DNA from 2 places in the Agromyces silvae genome. Region 2 is predicted to be linked to the other one. Evidence: predicted binding sites of a transcription regulator. Region 2 holds the regulator's gene; the other holds the start of a gene.

Region 1 (5,965 bases), 1.4 Mb from region 2:
GGCGACGGCCGCGGGCGAGACATCCAGCGACACCTCGCGCGACGCGAGCCGCGCCACCGTCGCGCCCAGCATGAGCGTGACGATCTCGGCGATCTCATCCTGCGTGAGCTTCTTGAACAGCACGATCTCGTCGATGCGGTTCAGGAACTCGGGCCGCATGGCCTCGCGCAGCTTGCCCATGACCCGCTGGCGCACATCGTCCTGCGACGAGAAGCCGTTGGCCGAGGCATCCGTCGACGCGACGAAGCCGAGCGCCCCGGAACGCGACGCGAGGAACTCCGAGCCGAGGTTCGAGGTCATGATGACCACCGTGTTGCGGAAGTCGACCGTGCGACCCTGCCCGTCGGTGAGCCGCCCGTCGTCGAGCACCTGCAGCAGCAGGTTGAAGACGTCGGGGTGGGCCTTCTCGATCTCGTCGAACAGCACGATCGAGTACGGGTTGCGGCGGACGCGCTCGGTGAGCTGCCCGGCCTCGTCGTAGCCGACGTATCCGGGAGGGGCTCCGACGAGGCGCGACACGGTGTGCCGCTCGCCGAACTCGGACATGTCGAACCGGATCACCGCGTTCTCGTCGTCGAACAGGCGGTCGGCGAGCGAGCGCGCGAGCTCGGTCTTGCCGACGCCGGTCGGGCCGAGGAACAGGAACGAGCCGACCGGACGCTTCGCGTCGCCCATGCCCGTGCGGTTGCGGCGCACGGCCTTCGCGACGGCGGTCACGGCGTCGTCCTGCCCGATGACGCGCGCGTGCAGCTCGCCCTCGAGGTCGGCGAGGCGCTCGCGCTCACCCTCGGTGAGGCGGTTGACCGGGATGCCGGTCGCGCGCGAGATCACCGCGGCGATCTCGGCCTCGTCGATGACGGTGGCGAGGGCGGATGCCTCGGGGTCGCCGTCTGCGGTCGCAGCGGCACCCCGTTGGCGAGCCTTCTCCGTCGCCTCGTCGAGCTTGGCCTGCACCTTGCCGATCTCGTCGCGGATGCGCGACGCCTCTTCGTAGTGCTCGGCCGTGACGGCGGCGTTCTTGTCGGCCTCGAGGGTTGCGAGTCGCTCGATCAGCTCCGAGACATCCACCTTCACGCCGAGGCGCAGCCGCAGGCGCGCACCGGCCTGGTCGATCAGGTCGATCGCCTTGTCGGGCAGCACGCGGTCGCTGAGGTAGCGGGCGCTGAGCTCGACGGAGGCGCGGATCGCCGCGTCGGTGTACTCGACACCGTGGTGCTCTTCGTAGGCGGGCTTGAGGCCCTGGAGGATCAGCACGGAGTCCTCGATGGAGGGCTCACCCACCTTCACCGGCTGGAAGCGGCGCTCGAGCGCCGGATCCTTCTCGATGCGACGGTACTCGTTGAGCGTGGTCGCCCCGACGAGGTGGAGGTCGCCCCGCGCAAGGCGCGGCTTCAGGATGTTTCCCGCATCCATCCCCCCTTCTCCGCCGCCTCCGGCGCCGACGACGGTGTGCACCTCGTCGATGAAGATGATCAGCTCACCCTTGTGGGTGGCGATCTCTTCCATGGTCTTCGTCAATCGTTCCTCGAAGTCGCCGCGGTATCGCGTGCCGGCGAGCATTCCGGGGAGATCGAGCGAGATGACGCGCTTGTGGAGGAGTGCTTCGGGCACGCTCTCTTCGACGATCGCGCGGGCCAGGCCCTCGACGATCGCCGTCTTGCCGACGCCCGCCTCGCCGACCAGCACCGGGTTGTTCTTGGTGCGGCGGCTGAGGATCTCGATGGTCTGCTCGATCTCGTCGACCCGGCCGATGACCGGGTCGAGCTCGCCGGCCTCCGCGCGTGCGGTGAGGTCGGTGCCGAACTTGTCGAGCATGGGGGTGCTCGACTGGCCGGTTTCGCCCGAGGCATCCGTCTCGGTCTGGTAGCCGGACCCGCCGTCGGTCTCGACCGTGTCGCGCATGCCCTGTGTGAGCGCCTCGGCGGTCACACCGGCGCGCGCGAGGACCTGCCCGGCTGGGGCGTCCTGGCCGAGGACGAGCGCGAAGAAGAGGTGCTCGGGGTCGATGTACGTCGAACCCGCGCTCCGCGCGACCTGGTAGCTGTGGAACAGCGCGCGGCTCGCGCTCGGCGTGATCGTGGCCGCGTTGAGGTCGGCCGGGGACTCAGTCGCTTGCGGGAGTCGCGCCTCGGTCGCGGTGATGATGCGCTCGGGGCTCACGCCGACGCGTCGGATCGCCTGCTGGACGGAGTCGTCCTCGACGATGACGCGCAGGATGTGGAGTGCGTCGAGCTCGGTCTGTCCGCGCTCGAGCGCGAACCGTCCGGCACGCTGCAGAATGCTCTGGGTGCGCGCGCTCAGGAATCGGCTGAGGTCGATCGACCGAGCCGAGCGGGCTCGCTCACCCTCGAGGTATCGGGCAAGAAACTCGTCGAACGAGCTCGCGCCGGCCTCGGGGTCGAAGTCGTTGGGCACCTGGCCTCCTGGTTGAAGTTGAGTGGTGTTCGCTCAAGTTCAACGCTGGGGGCGGTTGGGTATTCCCGGTGTAGCTTCACCACATCTGGGTACCCCGACTCGCCCCGTGGCTACGAGCCGAAACGAGTTCTGGAGATCTGCTTTGGCAAGACGAGTGCGCCTCAAGAGACAGCGTGTTGCCAGCGCCGATTCTGCGATGAATGAAATACTCCTGAAATGCGCGAAGGAGCACCATTTCAGAGTCAAGGGATTGCCCCGAGTGCGGCAACGAGCTCGCGCATCACCAACCACAATGATGCCGATTCCGCCGGTCACCTCTTTCGCGCCGCGCTCGCAATCCTCGAGCGTGCTCTGTTCGACGATGCCAGGCCGTTCGCCTTCCTTCTCGGGGCAGGCAGTTCCTGCTCGCTAAGTGATCCGCGGGGTAATCAGCTGATTCCAGACCTCGCGGGACTTACGGCAAGAATTCGAACTCAGCTAGCGACGCCGCATGAGGCGCTGTCGGTGCTCGAAGACACTCTTGTCGCCGACGGCACGAGCACACCGACTGTCGAGCATTGGCTGACCCGACTGCGCACGATGGCGTTGATTGCAGGCGGGGACTCCATTCGGGGCATGACGGCGATTCAAATCGAAAGGCTTGAAGCCGCCATAGTTGAGCAAATCGTCGACATCGTGACAGTCGCGCTTCCGGCTGACGGCGGCGGTTTCGATGCAGTTTCGCGATGGGCGGGGGCATTCGACCGCAGGTTTCCATTGGAGATTTTCACGCTCAACTACGACCTCCTCATGGAGCAGTCCCTCGAGCGGCACCGCGTCGCCTACTTCGATGGATTTCTCGGAGCGTATGAACCGTTCCTTGACCTCCGCACGATGGAGGACGACAGTTTGCCCACGCGCTGGACTCGGCTATGGAAAATGCACGGTTCCGTCAATTGGAGCGCCGACGGAGCGCGGATCTTTCGCGCAAGCGCAGGCGCGGGAAACCGAAGCAAGAGTCTCGTTCATCCCTCGCACCTCAAATACGACCAAAGCCGCCGCATGCCCTATCTCGCCATGCAGGACCGGCTGCGTTCGTACCTGCGGCAGGACGGAGCGCTGCTCCTGATCGAGGGGTATTCATTTGCCGACGAACACATCAACGAGATCCTGATCGAAGGGCTTGCAGGAAACCCAAGCGCTGTGGCGTTCGCCCTATTGTTCAAGCCCCTCGGCGAGCACGAAGAAGCGGTACGAATCGCGACTCGAACGCCCAACGTACGGCTGATGGGGCCTGACGGTGCTGTCATTGGCGGCACTCGCGCACCCTGGCAACAATCCGAAGATCTCCAACGAGTCGCACCCTCGGAGATCGGCAATTTTGCACGCCTCTCGAATCTGCTTCAGTTTGAAGAGGGGGCAGAAAGTGCGTGATGCCACCTTTCTTGGCACTGTTCGAGATGTCGATGGCTCGTCAATCGCAGCAGAAATTGCTCCCCAAATCTCGACCGGCCTCGCCTTCGTTGCCGGTGAACCTTACAGCGTTGGTCAGGTGGGAAGCTTCGTTCGCCTTCCGGTTGGCCTACGTGATCTGATTGGGGTAGTTACGCGAGTCGGCGCCGGGGCTGCGCCGGTATCGCGCGACATCGAGCAATCGCGCTGGATGGCAATTCAACTCGTTGGTGAAGCTCAGCCTGGACGCCAATTCGAGCGCGGGGTTGCACAGCTGCCGAGCATCGGTGATCGAGTTCATATGGTCACTCGAGCCGACCTAAACAAGATCTATGGACATCAATCCGCTGCCGACGGTTTCGTCGCGGTTGGCCAAGTGGCATCAGCCGAATCGATTGAGGCACGCGTCAATCTCAATCAGCTCGTTTCGAGGCACTCGGCTGTCCTAGGCTCAACTGGTTCTGGAAAGTCCACGACGGTCGCGTCCTTTCTCTCCGCGATGTCGGACTCAACGCTTTATCCTTCCGCACGCGTAATTCTGTTCGACGTTCATGGCGAGTATGCCCGCACCTTCGCCGATCAAGCGAACGTGCTGACCACTGACAATGGAATCGAAGGCTCACAGAAACTCAGAATTCCGTACTGGGCCCTAACGTTCGAAGAGCTCATTCCGCTTCTGTTCGGCGCGCTGCCAGATGACGCTGGTCGGGCCTTCGTACGTGACGAGATCACTCGACTAAAACGAGAAACCGTCGCGCGCGCCCCAAGCCATGTCCTGCCAGCGGACCATGTGACGGTGGACAGCCCAGTGCCATTCAGCGTTAAACAACTCTGGTTTGAGATTCACGTGCTGCTCAACGCCACGCACACGGTGGCCGGCGGGCAGGGCCGCGACACATGGTCGCTCCTCAAGGACACAAGCGACGTGGTCGTTCAAGCGGGCGACCCCGACGCCATGATTCCTCCGCTCTTCTCCCCCCAAACGCAAGCCGCCGGAAAGGACAAGGTATATCTCTCCTCCTCGACGCTCAACATTCGCCGGCAGGTAGATGTTCTGGCGTCCCGGCTTCGCGACCGTCGATTCGAATTCCTGCTGCATCCGGGGCGTTGGGAACCCGAGATAGACGGCACTGTCGCAAGTACGCTTAGCGACCTGCTCGAACTTTGGCTTGGGCCAGCGAAACCTATAACGATCATCGATCTCTCTGCAGCACCCCCGGCGGTCGTCGGCGATCTGATCGGCTCAATGACTCGGGTCTCCTACGATGCGATGTTCTGGGCGCGGAATCACTCCGAAGGCGCACGTGAACGCCCACTCCTTTTCGTCTTCGAAGAAGCGCACGCGTACCTCGGATCCGCCGGCTCAAGCTCCGCACGAGCCTCGGTGCAGCGGATTGTTCGAGAGGGACGCAAGTACGGGATGGGAGCGATGATCGTAAGCCAGCGGCCATCCGAGCTTGATGCCACGGTCCTCTCCCAATGCGGAACGTTGATCGCGCTGCGGCTGACGAACTCGGCCGATCGATCCTTCGTGCTGTCCTCCGCGTCCGACAACATGGCGGGGATGCTCAGCATGTTGCCCGTGTTGAGGACCGGAGAGGCGATTATCGTTGGAGAGGCCGTGCCGCTTCCGACACGGACTCTCGTCGCCAAACCTTTGAAAGTGCCGGACAGCGAGGATCCGCGGATCGCAGGCGCCGGACGGCCGGGTGGTTGGGACCGTAACCGCGAACCCACGAAGTACTCCGAGATTGCCCGCGCGTGGGAGACGCAAGACGCGCGCGCGTTGCCCTCATCGACCTAAGCCCCGCCTACGAACCCGACCTGCTTGGAGCGCACCAGTGGAACGAACAGCTGTTGAGTCATCGAACGTGATCTCCATCGGTTACCAGCCAGATACTTTGACGATGGAAATGGAATTCAAGGGAGGCAACGTCTATCAATACTTCGACGTACCCGAGCATGTATTCGACGGTATTATCCGTGCGCCGAGCGTCGGCAGGTTTTTTCATGAGCAAGTTCGCGGGATCTATCGTTACGCACGCGTATGAATACAGATGTGCGTCAGGCCGACCCGACTGAACACGACATGACACCGCGGAAGCGCCGTTGGTGGCAG
Region 2 (5,965 bases):
GCAGGCGGGCGTCCTGAAGGGTGAGCGCAAGGATGTGCTGCTCATCGACGTCACCCCCCTGAGCCTCGGCATCGAGACCAAGGGCGGCATCATGACCAAGCTCATCGAGCGCAACACGGCCATTCCGACCAAGCGCAGCGAGACCTTCACGACCGCCGACGACAACCAGCCGTCGGTCGCCATCCAGGTCTTCCAGGGTGAGCGCGAGTTCACGCGCGACAACAAGCCGCTCGGCACCTTCGAGCTGACCGGCATCGCGCCGGCCCCGCGCGGCATCCCGCAGATCGAGGTCACGTTCGACATCGACGCCAACGGCATCGTGCACGTGTCCGCGAAGGACAAGGGCACCGGCAAGGAGCAGCGCATGACGATCTCGGGCGGCTCGGCGCTGCCGAAGGAGGACGTGGAGCGCATGGTCCGCGACGCCGAGGAGCACGCGGCCGAAGACAAGAAGCGCCGCGAGTCCGCCGAGACCCGCAACCAGGCCGAGCAGCTCGTCTACCAGATCGACAAGCTCATCAAGGACAACGACGACAAGCTCCCCGCCGACGTCAAGTCCGAGGTCCAGGGCGACGTCGACGCGCTGAAGTCCGCGCTCGCGGGCGACGACGACGACGCGGTGAAGACCGCGTTCGACAAGCTCTCGCAGTCGCAGACCAAGCTGGGCGAGGCGATCTACGCCTCGCAGTCGGCCGACGCCGGCGCGAACCCGGGCAACCCCGGTGAAGACGCATCAGCCACGGGCACCGACGGCGGCGAGTCCTCCGACGAGGACGTGGTCGACGCCGAGGTCGTCGACGACGAGGACGAGAAGAAGTAACCATGACTGACGAGAACCAGAGCCACGAAGAGCCGATCATCCGCGACAAACGGCGGATCGACCCCGAGACGGGTGCGGTTCGTCAGCCCGAAGGCGGCGAGCAGGGTGCGGATGCCTCGACCGAGGCATCCGCCCAGCCCGCCGCCGCCCAGCCCGCCGCCGCCCAGCCCGCCGCCGCCCAGCCGGCCGGCGACGAAGAGCTGACCGTCGATGACATCCTGAACGCGGCGCAGGCCGAGGTGCAGGAGCCGTCGGCCGAGCACCTCGCCGACCTCAAGCGGGTCACCGCGGAGTACGCGAACTACCGCAAGCGCACCGAGGCGAACCGCGAGCTCGAGCGCGAGCGCGCGGTCGGTGCCGCTGTGGCCGTGCTGCTTCCGGTGCTCGACGACCTCGACCGGGCCGAGAAGCACGGCGACCTCGAGGGCGACGCGCCCTTCGCGACGATCGCGGCGAAGCTGCGCGGCGCCGTCGAGAAGCTCGGGCTGAAGCCGTTCGGCACGCCGGGTGAGCCGTTCGACCCGACGCAGCACGAGGCGATCTTCCAGCAGCCGTCACCCGACGTCGAGGTCGACACCGTCGCCGACGTCGTGGAGACGGGGTACCTGCTCGGCTCGACGCTGCTGCGCCCCGCCAAGGTCGTCGTCAAGACGCCCGCGTAACGCCAGTCACCCTTCGGTGGTCGGGGAGCGGTTCGCGCTTCCCGACCACCCGGACGTTTCATCAGAGAGGAGGTGCCGAATGGCCAGTCAGGACTGGTTCGACAAAGACTTCTACGCGACCCTCGGGGTCGGCAAAGACGCCAGCGAGGCGGAGATCAAGAAGACGTACCGCAAGCTCGCCCGGCAACATCACCCCGACTCCAACCCGGGTGACGCCGCATCCGAGGCGAAGTTCAAAGAGATCAGCGAGGCCTACTCGGTGCTCTCCGACACCGAGCAGCGCAAAGAGTACGACGCCGTGCGGGCGATGGGGTCCGGCGCGCGATTCACGGCGCCCGGCGGCCCGGGGGCCGGCGGCTTCGACGACGTGTTCGGTGGCATGTTCGGCGGCGGTCAGCCCGGCGGCGGCCGCGGGTACACGTTCCAACAGGGCGGCGGCGAGTACGACGACCTGCTCGGCAACCTGTTCGGCGGCGGCCGGTTCGGGCAGACGAGCGGGGGCTACCGGGGATTCGGCGGCCCGACCAAGGGCCGCGACTTCACCGCGAGCACCACGCTCGACTTCATCACCGCCACCAAGGGCGAGCAGATCACCCTGCAGGCCTCAGACGGCAAGCCGATCACGGTGCGCATTCCCGCGGGCGTGGCCGACGGTCAGAAGATCAGGCTCCGGGGCAAGGGCCAGCCGTCGCCCGACGGCGGCGAGGCCGGCGACCTCATCCTCACCGTCAACGTGCGAAAGCACCCCGTCTTCGAGCGCGACGGCCTGAACCTGCGGGTGAAGGTGCCGATCACGTTCGGCGAGGCCACCCTCGGCGCCACGATCGAGGTGCCGACGCTCGGCGGCGACCCCGTGAAGCTCAAGGTCGCTCCCGGCACCCCCAGCGGGCGTGTGCTGCGGGTGAAGGGTCGCGGCGTCGAGACGAAGAAGGGCACGGGCGACCTGCTCGCCGAGGTCCAGGTCGCGGTGCCGTCGCATCTCGGCAAGGAGGCGAGCGAGAAGCTCGAGGCGTTCCTCGCCGAGCTGCCCCGTGAGAACCCGCGCGACGATCTCATCGCGCGCGCGAAGGCCTAGCGCAGCATGAACGAGACCAGTCCGCTCTTCGTGATCTCGGTCGCGGCCGAGCTCGCCGGGATGCATCCGCAGACGCTGCGGCAGTACGACCGTCTCGGACTCGTCTCGCCCACCCGCACCGCCGGCAAGTCGCGTCGCTATTCGATGCGCGACGTCACCCAGTTGCGCGAGATCGCGCAGCTCTCGGCCGAGGGCGTGAGCCTCGAGGGCATCCGGAGGGTGCTCGAGCTGGAGGACGAGGTGATCGGGCTGCGCCGCCGCGTCGGCGAGCTCGAGGCCGCGCTCGCCGACGAGATGCTGAACCGGCCCGGCCGTCGGGTGTTCGCCGCTGGCAGCGCGGGCGAGATCATCACGATCAAGGGCGGCACGCGCGTGCGGCGCGAGACCGCGGTCGTCGTCTGGCGTCCGCTCGAGCGCGAATAAGGGGGCGTCCGGTCGTTCAGCGACCCCAGGCCGCGGCCGGGGCCTCGACGACCGGCACGGGCGACGTCGTCCAGTGTGCGCCGTTGCCGTAGTGGCTGGTCGCCCAGGGCGAGGCCCAGATCGCGGCGGCCGTGGCGCCGGCGTCGGTTCCGGCGTCCAGTCCGGCCTCGATCGCGTCGTAGAACGAGAGCCGGCGCAGGCTGTCGGCGGCGTAGACGGCGCCGACCTGCAGCGTCTCGTAGCTGCCGAGCCCCGAGCCGCCGCCCGATCCGTTGCCGTTGTTGAGCGGGTTGTTCCGGTTCCACCAGTTGTCGGGGCCGTTCTCCTCGCGCATCCACTCCGTGATGACCGCGACGTTCGCGTCAGTGATGGGGAACCCGCCCTCCACGAGCACGAGCTTGGCCCAGTCGTGGTTGGTGCCGCCGAGCACGAGCGTCTCGGGCCCGGTGGACGCGGTGTACGACTCGCGCGAGACGGCCTGCTGCTTCGCGGCGCCCGCGATCGTCACGCGCTGCACGGCGTCGCGGTTCGCCTCGGCGGCGGATGCCTCGGCGAACGCCGGGCCGCTGGGCGCCGTCGTGTGCAACGGCGCCAGAGCGACCGTGCCGACGAGCGCGAAGATCGCGGATGCCGCGAGCACTCCGCCGGCCCGACGGAGCCGTCGGCGGGGGCTGATTCCGGCCCGCTTTGCGGGTACACCGAACGTCGCCGCCTCGCGGGTGCGTGCGGCGCGTCGTTCCCCGGTGTTCGTCCTTCTGTGCTGACGCATGCGGTGCCGAGGCTAGCAAACGCGGCTTGAGGTCTCCATCGCCGGTTGCGGGCGTCGAACGGTCGCAGATGGCGAGTGCTCGGCGGACACACCCGCCATCTGCGACCGTTCGATGAGCAATTGCGGGGTGCATGACGCGCGGGGCGGTGTTGGCAGCGCTCGGACGCCAGGCCGGTATTGGGTTGCCTGGCGCCCGATGCGCTGCCGCCGGCGGGATCGCCCGGCGGGGGTGTTGGGCTGGCGCGTGCGGGGAACACCTTCCAGCCCAGGTCCGTGTGTGGTCCCCGGGTACCGCTCTGGTGAGCGGTGTTGGGCTGGCGCGTGCGGGGAACACCTTCCAGCCCGGTTCGTGCTTTCCCCGGTGAATCGAGTATGGCATATCGATATATCACAACGCAAGTCCATGGCGGAACTTTTTCAGAAGGAGCCATCCCGCGAGACCGCACGCGGAGATCGCCGGTGAGCTGCCCGGAACCGGCGCACTCGACGGAGTCGGTAGTCTGCCGAGATGGATCTCACGCTCCTGCGCCGGGCGCCTGACGTCGAAGGGCCGGGGCTCGAGGCGTCGGATGCCGCCGACCGGCTGATCCTCGACGAGGCGCAGCCGATCCTCGCGCATTCCCCCGGCGGTGCGTCCGGCGTCGTGGTGATCGGCGATACGCATGGCGCGCTCGCGCTGAGCGTCGCGGCCGACCTCGGCGTCACCGGGGTGCGCGTGCATCAGGATGCGGTGCTCGGCGAGCGGGCGATCCTTGCCAACGCACGGCGGTTGGGCCTCGCAGGCGCCATCAGCGTGCAGCCCGCGACTCCCGAGCTCGTTCGAGACGCGCGGGTCGTGCTGCTCAGGCTCCCGCGATCGCTCGACGCGCTCGACGAGCTCACCGCGCTGATCGCAGATCACGCGGCGCCCGACGTCGTCGTGGTCGCGGGCGGCCGGCTCAAGCACATGTCCACCGCGATGAACGACGTGTTGCGCCGGCGCTTCGCGCGGCTCGACGTCACCCATGCGCGGCAGAAGTCGCGCGTGCTGATCGCGCGCGAGCTGATGGCCGCGCCCGCGCCCGCGCCGGGTGCGCCCGCCACGGCAGGCGAGCAGGTCGGGGCGAGGGTGCGGGGCTGGCCGCGCCGAGCCCGTGACGCCGCGCTCGATCTCGAGGTCGTCGCTCACGGCGGCGTGTTCGCGGGCGCGACGGTCGACATCGGCACACGCTTCCTCCTGGACCAGCTCGACCCGGCGCTCGCCGCCGGCCCCGCCGCGCCCGGCCCCGCCGCGTCTGGCCTCGCCGCGTCTGGCCTCGCCGCGTCTGGCCTCGCCGCGCCTGGCCTCGCCGCGCCTGGCCTCGTCGAGCCTGGCCTCGCCGAGTCTGGCCCTACCGCGCCTGGCCTCGCCGCGCCCGATCCCGCCGCGCCCGTGAGCCGTACCGTCGTCGACCTCGCCTGCGGCACGGGCATCGTCGCGGTCGCGCTCGCACGACGCTTCCCCGACGCCCGGGTCGTCGCCGCCGACCAGTCCGCCGCCGCGGTCGCGAGCGCCGCGCAGACCTCGGCCGCGAACGGTCTCGGCGACCGCATCACGGTCGTCCGTGCCGACGGCCTCGAGTTCGCCGACGAGGCATCCGTCGATCTCGTGGTGCTGAACCCGCCCTTCCACGCCGGCGCCGCCGTCACGACGGCGCTGGCCGAGCGCCTGTTCGCCGACGCCGGCCGCGCGCTCGCGCCGGGCGGGCGCCTCGTCGCCGTGTGGAACTCGCACCTGCGCTATCGGCCGGCGCTCGAGCGCCTCGTCGGCCCGACCCGGCAGGTCGCGCGCAACCCGAAGTTCACCGTCACCGTCTCCACCCGCTGAACGCGGGGGGCCGCACGACACGGCGCCGCGCGACGCGAATCGTGCCACGGTGGCAGGCCGGAGCGTGCGCTCCAGGTCGGCAGACGACGCGGACACCCGGTGGCGATTGCGAGGGCCGCTCGACGGCGGCCGTCAAGTGCCCCGTGAGGGGATGCAGGCGTCTGCCGATCGTGTCAGGCTGGGTGAGTGACGGACACGCTTGAACGCACCGAACTCGACGAGGGGCTCGACCTCGGGGTCGAGTCGGTCGTCGAGCGTGCGTGGCGCACCATCGTGTGGGACGACCCGATCAACCTGATGACCTATGTCACCTACGTCTTCCGCAGCTACTTCGGCTACTCGCGCGAGGAGGCCGAGCGTCTGATGCTGC

The links. The regulator HspR, encoded in region 2, represses chaperone genes until heat shock. The targets are predictions, from matches to a motif close to AAGTTGAGTCNNNNNGACTCAACTT.
Region 1: the regulator HspR is predicted to act here: its motif matches at 2,431-2,455, upstream of QU602_RS04345 (ATP-dependent Clp protease ATP-binding subunit).

The regions. Positions count from the first base shown of each region.
Region 1 covers NZ_CP133018.1:928,050-934,014, reverse strand. The annotation lists gene QU602_RS04345 (ATP-dependent Clp protease ATP-binding subunit) at 1-2,415, opposite strand, end outside; gene QU602_RS04340 (SIR2 family protein) at 2,632-3,828, shown strand; gene QU602_RS04335 (ATP-binding protein) at 3,821-5,650, shown strand; gene QU602_RS04330 (KTSC domain-containing protein) at 5,688-5,897, shown strand; gene QU602_RS04325 (hypothetical protein) at 5,906-5,965, shown strand, end outside.
Region 2 covers NZ_CP133018.1:3,725,060-3,731,024, reverse strand. The annotation lists gene dnaK (molecular chaperone DnaK) at 1-820, shown strand, start outside; gene QU602_RS17055 (nucleotide exchange factor GrpE) at 823-1,482, shown strand; gene QU602_RS17050 (DnaJ C-terminal domain-containing protein) at 1,562-2,557, shown strand; gene QU602_RS17045 (heat shock protein transcriptional repressor HspR) at 2,564-2,980, shown strand; gene QU602_RS17040 (hypothetical protein) at 2,997-3,749, opposite strand; gene QU602_RS17035 (methyltransferase) at 4,258-5,595, shown strand; gene clpS (ATP-dependent Clp protease adapter ClpS) at 5,782-5,965, shown strand, end outside.